3 regions of the Exiguobacterium sp. S22-S28 genome follow, and region 1 is predicted to be linked to each of the others. Evidence: riboswitches for the same ligand, from Rfam matches in the RefSeq annotation. Region 1 holds a riboswitch; each other region holds the start of a gene.

Region 1 (3,278 bases):
CGCCCCGTCATTACGTGGTCGAACACGGGAAGTTGTGCCAAATAACCGATGGAGAGCCCACTTTTTTGATAAATCGTTCCGCTGTCTTCGGAATCAAGGCGGGCAATCAAACGTAAGAGCGTCGTTTTACCGCTTCCGTTTCGGCCGATCAAGCCGATCCGGTCTTGGTGCTCGATAAAGAGGGAGACGTCCGTTAAGATATCGTCGCCTCCGAATTGTTTTGTCAGGTGTTGGATGTCGCAGATCATCATATGAAATGTCCTCTCTGGCGCATCAAAAAAAGGAGAGCGCAAACAGCACTCTCCTTGACTCGTGGAAGATGCGCTTTGCTTTATTTTTCAGGTATTGGGTTCGTTAAAAAAGGGCAGACTAGTCCCTTAGAACGCCATTCCATGAAAAATCGCGCGCAACAGATACAGTTGTTCCATCAACCAATGCTTACACGCAGCAAAACCCATGTCTCCACACCACCTTTTCCGATTCAATACATCTATTTTACCATGCCTGACAGAAAAGAAAACGTTAATCTTTATTTGAACAAGCCGGCAATCGAGTTGAAGAACGCACTGAGACCATCAAACAACTTCGCAAAAAATCCTTTTGTCTCTTCTGAAGTCGCAAAGGCCTGGATATCTTGTCCGGCATCTTTTAGACCACTCTCGATTTGACCCCAGTTCAGGTCCGCTTGTTCCATTTGATTAAACAGGCCGGTCAACCGGTCCATCTGAGCATCGGATAAATTGATGTTATTGTTTTGGATGACTTGGACGATGACGTTTTCAATCTCCACCTTCGTTTCCGGTTGTTGTTTCGCGATTTCCGCTTTGATTTCATTCATCAAGTCGGCGACCTTATCCGTCCCGACCGTTTTCCCGACATCGGATGTTACAGAGAGTTCTTGCTGGGCAAGGTCTTTTCGTTCATCCGTCAGTTTGATGCCGGTCTCGGCAGATGTTTGATCGTACGCTTTCATGATCCCGGTCAAAGCCGAAGTTCCGGTTACCTTATAAGGGGACGTGATCGTAATGTCCGCATCCGTTACACCCGCCGTGACAAGGGCGTTGAGGTACATGTCTTTTGTGACCCAGGTGATGTTTTCGGTCGCGACAGATAATCCATCGCCTTTTTCCGCCAACTCAATTTTAGCGGAAGAGTACATGCCGCCGCCCCGTTGTGATTGGGGAATGTTTTTCCCGAGATATTTTTCTTCATCGGCAGATGTTGCGATAATCGGGGTGATACCTTCCGGTGCATTCAAGCGGGACAAGACCCACGATTTATCCTTTGCCCCAAGGGATTCGCCAAGGGTGACGATTGTTTTGTCGACCACTTGTTCAGCAGATGCGGCCGTCGGTAGCAGTAAAGTAGTAGCAAGTAAAGCAGATGCCGTCCATGTGATTGTTTTATTCATAAAAGTTCCTCCATAAGTTAAGTATCAGGTACTAAATTTAGTCTAATCGACCGGCGACAGAAGAGAATCGGTCTCAAGGACGAGCCGTCATCCACCTTCCGTCATGTTCCATTGTACAAAAAAAATGAGCGAAATGACGAGAAAGGGTCAATTCCACATCAAATCATGATAAACTCAAAACAAATCAAATAGCGACCACTAGGGGAGTCAGTAGGCTGACTGAGACGACGAAGACGTTCGGACCCTTTGAACCTGATTAAGTTTGGACTTACGGAGGGAAGTGGCGTGGACGATCCTCTTTTTATGGTCTTTTCACGTCATGCCTGACATCGGGTGTGGCGTTTTTTGATTAACAAAGGGGGAAACGACATGACATTCAGTGAAGAAATCCGGCAAGCGGCACAACAGTATTGGGACAGCAGCTTTAGCCATCCGTTCGTCACAGGGATCGGAGACGGCACTTTGCCGCTAGCGAAGTTCCGTCATTACGTCCTGCAAGACGCCTATTACTTAAAACATTTTGCGAAAATCCAGGCCCGTGCTGCTTCGAAAGCCGATGATTTTGCGACGATTGCTGAACTGGCGGAGCATGCGACATCGACGTATGCTGCAGAACTCAGTCTGCACCAATCGTTTTTTGAACCGCTTGGGATCTCAAGCGAGACGCTGGCTGAGTTCGAACCGGCACCAACGGCTTATGCTTATGTGTCGCACATGCATCATGCGAGTGAAGGGACACTGGGGGAGACGATTGCTGCCATTTTACCGTGTTACTGGCTTTACTATGAAGTCGGACAGCAGTTACAAGGCTGTACGCCGGATTCTCCAATCTATGCGCAATGGATTGCGACATACAGTTCCGAATGGTTTGAACGGGTCGTATTTGAACAAGTTGATCGTCTGAATGATTTGGCGGAGCGGGCAAGTGCCGAAGAAAGGGAACGGATGAAACAACATTTTGTCAAAAGTTGTTATTATGAATTGATGTTTTGGCAGATGGGCTGGACGGAAGAGACGTTTGAAAAGCAGTACATGCAGACGATGAAAATCACATCATCCAAGTAAGGAAAAACGTTTAAATCAACAAACACCGGGTCCGACGACAATCGGATCCGGTGTTTGTTGTCTAAAAAATAACTCAGCTGTGTCGTTCAATCAAATCCGCCAGACGTTGTTTGACGGCAGTCGGATTGGTTAAATCCTGATTGGATAACGAAAGTTTTGTCATCGTCTCGTCCGTACCGGCCATTTCACTGAACAGTGAACCAAGGCTGTGGGCACGGCGGTCGATCTGGACGACGATGTCGATGCCGGACCGGTCTTGTAACAGGATGACTTCGATTTCGTCCAGTTTATGGGCATAATGGGTGCCACGTGCTGAATACTCGAGTTCTTGCGCGATCGGCAAATCTTTCCGGAAGCGGCCCGGTAATTTCTCTGTATCGGCTTTCTTTAAGCGGAATCCGAGGTCTTCCATCGCTTCAAGGATGACCGATTGGTAGTCATTAGCTTTGACGACGACAGCATCATGGTCAGAAGGGTCAACCGCCTGCGCGATATCAAGACCCGTCTCGATCCATGACTTCGATTGGCTGACAGAGAGCGGCGTATTGAACGGTACTTGGAGCGTGAACGGAATTTCGCGTTCGACACCTGCCTCGATCGTAAACGGGGCTTCGTTTAACGCAAACCGATCCAGTGTGAATGTCGTGAATGCCGTACTGTCGCCGACTTCTTGTTTGTATTGGGTATTAAAGGCGAGATAAATCCGGGCGATTTCCTGATCGACGCTTCCGCCTTTGATGTGGACGACGCCCGTGATCGTTCCACCGGGTTCACAGTGATCTTGTTCGAGTCGTGTATCGAC
Region 2 (3,278 bases), on a different contig from region 1:
AATTCGCGGGGTGTGCCGATGCGGGCGTTGTGCTTTACGATGTTATTCGCCATGTTATCACTCCTGACCGCCTTTTTTGCGGAAGACACCGTCTTCATCTGGTTGTTGTCACTCGCAGGACTCGGGGCGCAGGTCGGATGGATTTCGATTTCTGCTTCACAGATCGCCTTCCGTCGCCAATTCATCAAGGACGGACACTCTGTTAGCGAGTTGAAGTTCAAAACACCGTTCTTCCCGGTCTTACCGATCATCTCGTTTTCTTTAAACATGCTTGTCCTGATCAGTCTTGCCTTCCAAGCGGATCAACGGATCGCCTTATATATCGGTGTCCCCTTCTTCCTCTTGACATGGGCGTCTTATCATTGGTTCGTCAAAGGAAAACATCTCGCTGCCCAAACGGAACGACAAGCAGCCAGTTCGACCTTAGAGCCATAATCAAAAAGAACGTGACCGGCTTCGGGATTGATTCCCTGGCCGTCACGTTCTTTTTTAGTCATTTTTTATTGATCAGCCAGACTTCGTAATACGATTACTTCACCCGTGTGGACCGTGACATCGGCGATCTGCTGATCCGTCCATTCATTGCTGACGGTTAAGGAACCGCCGACGGGCACGTCATGATCGGTCAGCGGATACTTGACACCTCGAAGCGTCAAACGCGTCGGAACGAGTGGGATGAAGGACAGGTAATGATACTGATCCGCCTTGATTTGATAATGTCCTTCCTGTAAGAAACGCACCTCTTCGCGCTTCGTCATAAGACGCGCTGTCGGGAACTGTTTCAATAGATAGACGTTTTGCAGGGTCATATCCAGTCGACCACCTGTCGCCCCGAAAATCAACACGTCCGTCACTTCATACCGTTCGCTGACATGACGCAAAGCGAGTTCTAAATCGGTTTCATCTTTTTCAGCCGGATGAATCACCGCCCCTTCCGGCGTATATCCGAGCGAATCAAAGTCCCCGATTGCCAAGTCAAACGTGAGACCTTGTTGCACTAGCGTAGCGACACCGCCGTCGACAGCGATGACCACCGTATTCTCATCGATAAACGGCGTCAGGGACGGTACGTCCTCGACCGGTCCTGCTGCGACGATTACAGCGCGCATCAGACACCTCGCGCCGAGTACCGGAGGAGTCGTGGCGCCGTCGTGAATAAGAGCCCTGCGACAATGCCGCATAACAGGTACGATGGAACCATGTACGTCGCATTGTAAATCAAGGAGTACGGTACGACCGGACTACCTTCCGCGTATTCAGCAAAGAAGACGATTCCACTGATGACATGGCAGACATACCGTAATCCGGCACCAAGGAACGTTGCCATCAAAACGATGGCCATCAAACGTCCGTTTTTCCCAGCCGCTGCCGCCTTTTTGACTTGACGGGCAAATAAACCACTCAGTCCAACAACACCAAATGCAATCGTATAATCGAGCAACGGTTGGACGACCGTCAAGATTTGCGGCGCGAACATCAGCTGAATCGTTCCGACGAGAGCTCCTGTCACGACACCACCCACGACGCCGTGACGGAACGCCATCACAAAAATCGGCAGCATCGCTAAGCTGACAGAACCTCCTTGGGGCATCTTAAAGGGAATCAATAAATCAAATACCACCCCGAGACTTGCAAAAATTGCAATTTCCATTAACATTTGTAGCCGTTTCATACTTGTTTCCTCCTAAAAATAAAATCGCAGGACGGCAAAAAGGCAGTACGACGGACGCCGTACTGCCTGCGTGCGCCACATCCCTACGTCCGTCTGAACGGAACAGGTTCGAAGGGTTAAAGTCCAATCACTTCTCTCAGCCGCTTGACGCGACACCCCTTGCGGTCTTCATTAAGTTTTGTTTGCCTTTTTATTATACGTGAGCGGCACTGCGAATACTAGTGATTGCTTCCGTATAATCGGGTGCATTGTAAATGGCGGATCCGGCAACAAGGACGTTCGCCCCGTTTTCGATGCACAGCTTCGCTGTCTCCGCATTCACACCACCATCAATTTCAATTTCAAATGTCAGCCCACGCTCTGCCTTTAGGTCTGCAAGTTGCTTCAGTTTCGTCATGACACCCGGCAGGAAGGCTTGACCGCCAAATCCAGGATTAACCGTCATCAACAAGACCATATCGACCTCTTCTAAGACATGTTCAATCGTCGTCAGCGGTGTATGCGGGTTCAGAACAACCCCCGCCTTCGCACCCGCTGCTTTGATTTGCTGGAGGACACGATGCACATGGTTCGTCGCCTCAACATGGAAGGTCACGATGTCAGCACCTGCTGCAACAAAAGCTTCCACAAAGTTTTCCGGCCGATCAATCATTAAATGAACGTCGAGAACCATGTCTGTTTTTTGGCGTAAACTGCTTAAGACCGGTAAACCAAAGGAAATGTTCGGGACAAACTGACCATCCATGACATCAAAATGAATATAGTCGGCGCCTGCCGCCTCGACGGCTTTGACGTCCCGCTCCAAGTTTGCAAAATCTGCTGATAAGATTGATGGTGCAATTTTAATCATCTCAATACCTCCGGGCTCGATTCTTGATTTCCTCTACAAACATACCATAATTCGTATACCGTGAGAGCATGATTTCGTTCGCTTCAACCGATTCTTTGACGGCACATCCCGGTTCATTCAAATGCAGACATCCCCGATATTTACAGTCGTCTTGCAAAGCGACGAATTCAGGAAAACACCAACGCAATTCTTCGAGTTCCATTTCATGCGGGAAATCGAGATTTGAAAAACCTGGTGTATCTGCGATCAACCCTTCACCGAGCGGAATCAAGGTGACATGACGTGTCGTATGTCGACCGCGTCCAAGTGACTTCGAAATATGACTCGTCTCAAGAGCCAATGAGGGTTCGAGCGCATTGAGCAACGAACTTTTCCCGACACCGGATTGTCCCGCCAGTACGCTGGTCTTATCTTTCAGCAAGGGGCGGACGAGCTCCACTCCGACAAGCGTCTCGCTCGAAGTCTCAACGACGGGGTAGCCGATTTTTCGGTACGCCGCGATAGCTTCTTTTACCGCCTGTTCGGTTGTCCCTTGCAACAGATCCATTTTCGTTAAAATAATGATCGGTTGGATGTCCTTCGCTTCAATCAGTACAAGAAACCGGTCAAGCAGATGGGCAGAAAAATCGGGTTCCGCCGCTGAGACAACCAGTAGCGCTTGATCGATATTCGCAACCGGTGGTCGGACCAAGAAATTTTGACGTTCCTTTACTTCCAAGATGTAGCCGGTCTCACTTTCGATGTGTAACACAACCT
Region 3 (3,278 bases), on a different contig from region 1:
TTCCCGTACCAGTCTGCCTTGTACTCCAGCATGCGGAAGAACTCCGACCAGCTGACGTCCGAGATGGACTTGCTCAACTTGCGGTTCTTCTGCATGTTCTTCACCTGCAAGGTCTCGATGCCGATGACGTCGTGGCTTTGGACGATCTCGGTCGATACCTTGTGCAGGAAGTCGGTGCGCTTGTTTGCAATCTTCTCGTGGATACGGGCGACTTTCCGTTTCTGCTTCTGATAGTTTCTCGCCTCGGACAGCTTCACTTTCTTGTTCAAGGCGATGTGTTGACGGCGGGAGAGCTTACGTTGTTCGCGCGCCAGTTTCTTCTCAAGCGAACGGAAGTAACGGTCGTTCTTGTATGCCGTGCCGTCCGAGAGGGTGGCGAAGTTCTTGAGTCCGACGTCGACGCCGACGGATGAACCGGTCTTCGGCCGTTCGTTGATCTCCTGCTCGACGAGCAGAGAGACGAAATATTTGCCTGAAGCGTTACGTCGGATCGTGGCGTTCAAGATCCGTCCTGTGACCTGCTTCGAGTGGGCGAAACGAACCCATTTCAGCTTCGGAAGTTTGAGCTTGTTGCATCCAATCGATACTTCAGGAAGCTGGTTTTTGCCTTGGATGTTGGTCTTGTACGACTGGACGGGATGGCGCTTGGACTTGAAACGAGGGTGTTCGTTCTGCTTCTTGAAGAAGCGGTCAAACGCATCAGCAAGATGTTTGACGCTGATCTGAACAGAGGTACTATCCACTTCCTTCAACCAGTCGAACTCCTGCTTCAACACAGGAATTTCTTTGGAACAAGAACCATAGGACAGTCCTTTTCCAGTGGTCTTGTACATTTCATCCCACTTCGCCAAGAAGTGGTTGAAGATGAAGCGCGAACACCCGATCGTCTTCGCGATCAGGATTTCCTGCTCTTTTGTGGGGTAGATTCTGAATTTGTAGGCCTTGTGCTTCAACACCATTTTTCACCTCCTTCAAAGAGAATATACCCGAAAAGCAGGCTGGCGATTCATCTCCCACTTTCACTAGGGCTTCGCCCTTAACGTTTAGAAGTGGGCGTATTCTCGCCTAATTTTGATAAAAGTGATGAGTCGGTCCAATCCCGTGCCCAAGCGCAAAACCATGACGAATCGCTTCCGTCACATACCGCTTGGCATGGGCTACACTGTCGGTAAGCGAGTCCCCTAACGCAAGGCGTGCTGCAATCGCAGCTGACAACGTACAGCCTGTCCCGTGTGTATGCAGACGATCTAGACGCTCCTGCTCAAAGAAATGGTGTTGACCTTGTGTGTATAAAAGATCCGTGGCTTGTTGCCCTTCCAAATGTCCGCCTTTCAGCAACACGGAATCCACCCGTTGTTTAGACAACTCGATTGTGGCCTGCCGCATCTCCTCGATCGATTGAACCGGGTAACCGATCATCCGCTCGATTTCCGGAATATTGGGTGTCACGAGTGTCGCGAGCGGTAACAGTTCCTCCATCAATGCCTGCTTTGCATCCGTCTGCAGTAAATCATGCCCGCCTTTCGCGACCATGACCGGATCTAAAATGATCGGAACTTGACAGTGCTTGAGTTGTTGCGCGATGACGTGGATGGTTTCTTGATTCGAGACCATCCCGATTTTGACGGCATCCACACGAATATCTGAAAAAATTGAGGTGAGTTGCGCCTCGACGAGCGCCGGCGACACATCTTCAACCGCCTGGACTCCTAACGTATTTTGGGCAGTGATTGCTGTAATGACACTCATACCGTAGACACCAAGGGCGGAGAATGTTTTTAAATCTGCCTGGATTCCCGCTCCACCACCGGAATCAGATCCTGCAATCGTCAGTACATGTTTCATATCGCTTCCTCACTTTCGTGTGAGCAAATCTAAGGAAAGAAAACAGACGACAAAAAGCGCCGTCCGCTGTAAAAAAGCAGACGACGCCATGAATAACCGCTCAGACGGTTGAATCTTCCATGTCTTCGATCTCAACTTTCCTACGCTGGTATTATCCAGTTCAGGTGACAGGGTCGAAAACAGAATGGTTTTCCTCTCAGCCGGACTCCTCCAGCTCCCCTAGTTGCTCTTAAATTAAATTCTTTACCACTGTAGCACAGCCCTCAAAAAAAAACGAGCCACAGCTCGTTTTTATAAATATCCGAGTGGATTAACTGTATTAGCCGGTCCTGTCGCACTGTATTGGTATCCACCGACATGTAACTCAAAGTGAAGATGTGGTCCTGTTGAATTACCCGTATTGCCCAAAGTCCCAATGGATTGACCTTGCGAGACGGTTTGACCCGCACGGACAGACAACGAATTCATATGACCATAAACCGTTGTATAAACTTGACCATCCATAAAATGTGAAATCATGACATGATTTCCATAAGGTCCGCCACTCCCAGCTGTGATGACCGTTCCTGATGCAGCTGCACGAATCGGTGATCCTGCTGGACCGCTAAAGTCTACGCCGTTATGGAACGTATAGCCGTTCGCTCCACTTGCCGGTCCGAACCCTTGCGACACACTGCCGGAAGCCGGTCGAATGAATTTAGCTGAACCACTCGGGACACTTACAACAGGGACAGCATCATTTGTTTCATTCTTCGCCTGCGACTTCGCCGCTTCTTTTGCTGCACGTGCAGCCGCCGCTTTTTCAGCTGCAGCCTTTTCTGCCGCTGCCTTTGCAGCTGCTTTTGCCGCAGCAATGGCCCGTTCCTGAGCTTCTAATGTCGCTTGTAATTCTTTTGCATCCAAGAGCTTGGTCGTAAATTTCGTTTTACCTTTGCGTAATTTTTTTAAAGTGGCACTTCGTTCTTTCATCTGCTTTTTCAACTGCTTTTTTTGAACCAAAAGTACTTGTTTTTCTTTGACACGCTCTTCTTTTTTCGCTACGAGATCACGCTTCATCTCGTCTAATTTTTTCTGAGTTTCAAGATAGGCAGAAATCATCTTGTCATCCTGCTCAGCAATTTTTTTACCTGCCATAACACGGCTGAACAAATCACCTAGATTTTTTGATCCGAAAATGACTTCTTCCCATTTGATGGAATTCCCATCATTTTCTTGTAACACCCGTAAACGATCACCTAGTAATTCCTCTTGGCGCTTCAACATTTCTTCATATCGAACAATTTCCGCTTCCATTTCTTTAATGCGAAGACCCAATTGCTCGATTTGTTTATTTTTTTCTGAAATCCGAAAGATGTTCTCATTGATTGCAGCATCGATTTTATTGATTTCACGTTGTTCTTTTGAAATTTTAGCTTCTTGTTTTTTGATTGCTT

Evidence for each region. Region 1 has a riboswitch for thiamine pyrophosphate ahead of tenA (thiaminase II). Riboswitches for the same ligand answer to the same signal wherever they lie in the genome.
Region 2: it holds a riboswitch for thiamine pyrophosphate, as region 1 does, so the genes downstream of both, thiT (energy-coupled thiamine transporter ThiT) here and tenA (thiaminase II) in region 1, are expected to answer to the same signal.
Region 3: it holds a riboswitch for thiamine pyrophosphate, as region 1 does, so the genes downstream of both, thiD (bifunctional hydroxymethylpyrimidine kinase/phosphomethylpyrimidine kinase) here and tenA (thiaminase II) in region 1, are expected to answer to the same signal.

Annotation. Positions count from the first base shown of each region.
Region 1 is NZ_JBHFFC010000026.1:363,883-367,160, reverse strand. Features, by position in the region: gene abc-f (ribosomal protection-like ABC-F family protein) at 1-251, opposite strand, end outside; gene ACHA8N_RS08510 (DUF1002 domain-containing protein) at 530-1,411, opposite strand; TPP riboswitch at 1,602-1,707, shown strand; gene tenA (thiaminase II) at 1,781-2,476, shown strand; gene ACHA8N_RS08500 (sporulation protein) at 2,550-3,278, opposite strand, start outside.
Region 2 is NZ_JBHFFC010000005.1:91,038-94,315, forward strand. Features, by position in the region: gene ACHA8N_RS01275 (amino acid permease) at 1-435, shown strand, start outside; gene ACHA8N_RS01280 (thiamine diphosphokinase) at 501-1,109, opposite strand; gene thiT (energy-coupled thiamine transporter ThiT) at 1,109-1,672, opposite strand; TPP riboswitch at 1,736-1,842, opposite strand; gene rpe (ribulose-phosphate 3-epimerase) at 1,866-2,522, opposite strand; gene rsgA (ribosome small subunit-dependent GTPase A) at 2,524-3,278, opposite strand, start outside.
Region 3 is NZ_JBHFFC010000013.1:6,176-9,453, forward strand. Features, by position in the region: gene tnpB (IS200/IS605 family element RNA-guided endonuclease TnpB) at 1-956, opposite strand, end outside; gene thiD (bifunctional hydroxymethylpyrimidine kinase/phosphomethylpyrimidine kinase) at 1,066-1,845, opposite strand; TPP riboswitch at 1,966-2,076, opposite strand; gene ACHA8N_RS03150 (murein hydrolase activator EnvC family protein) at 2,137-3,278, opposite strand, start outside.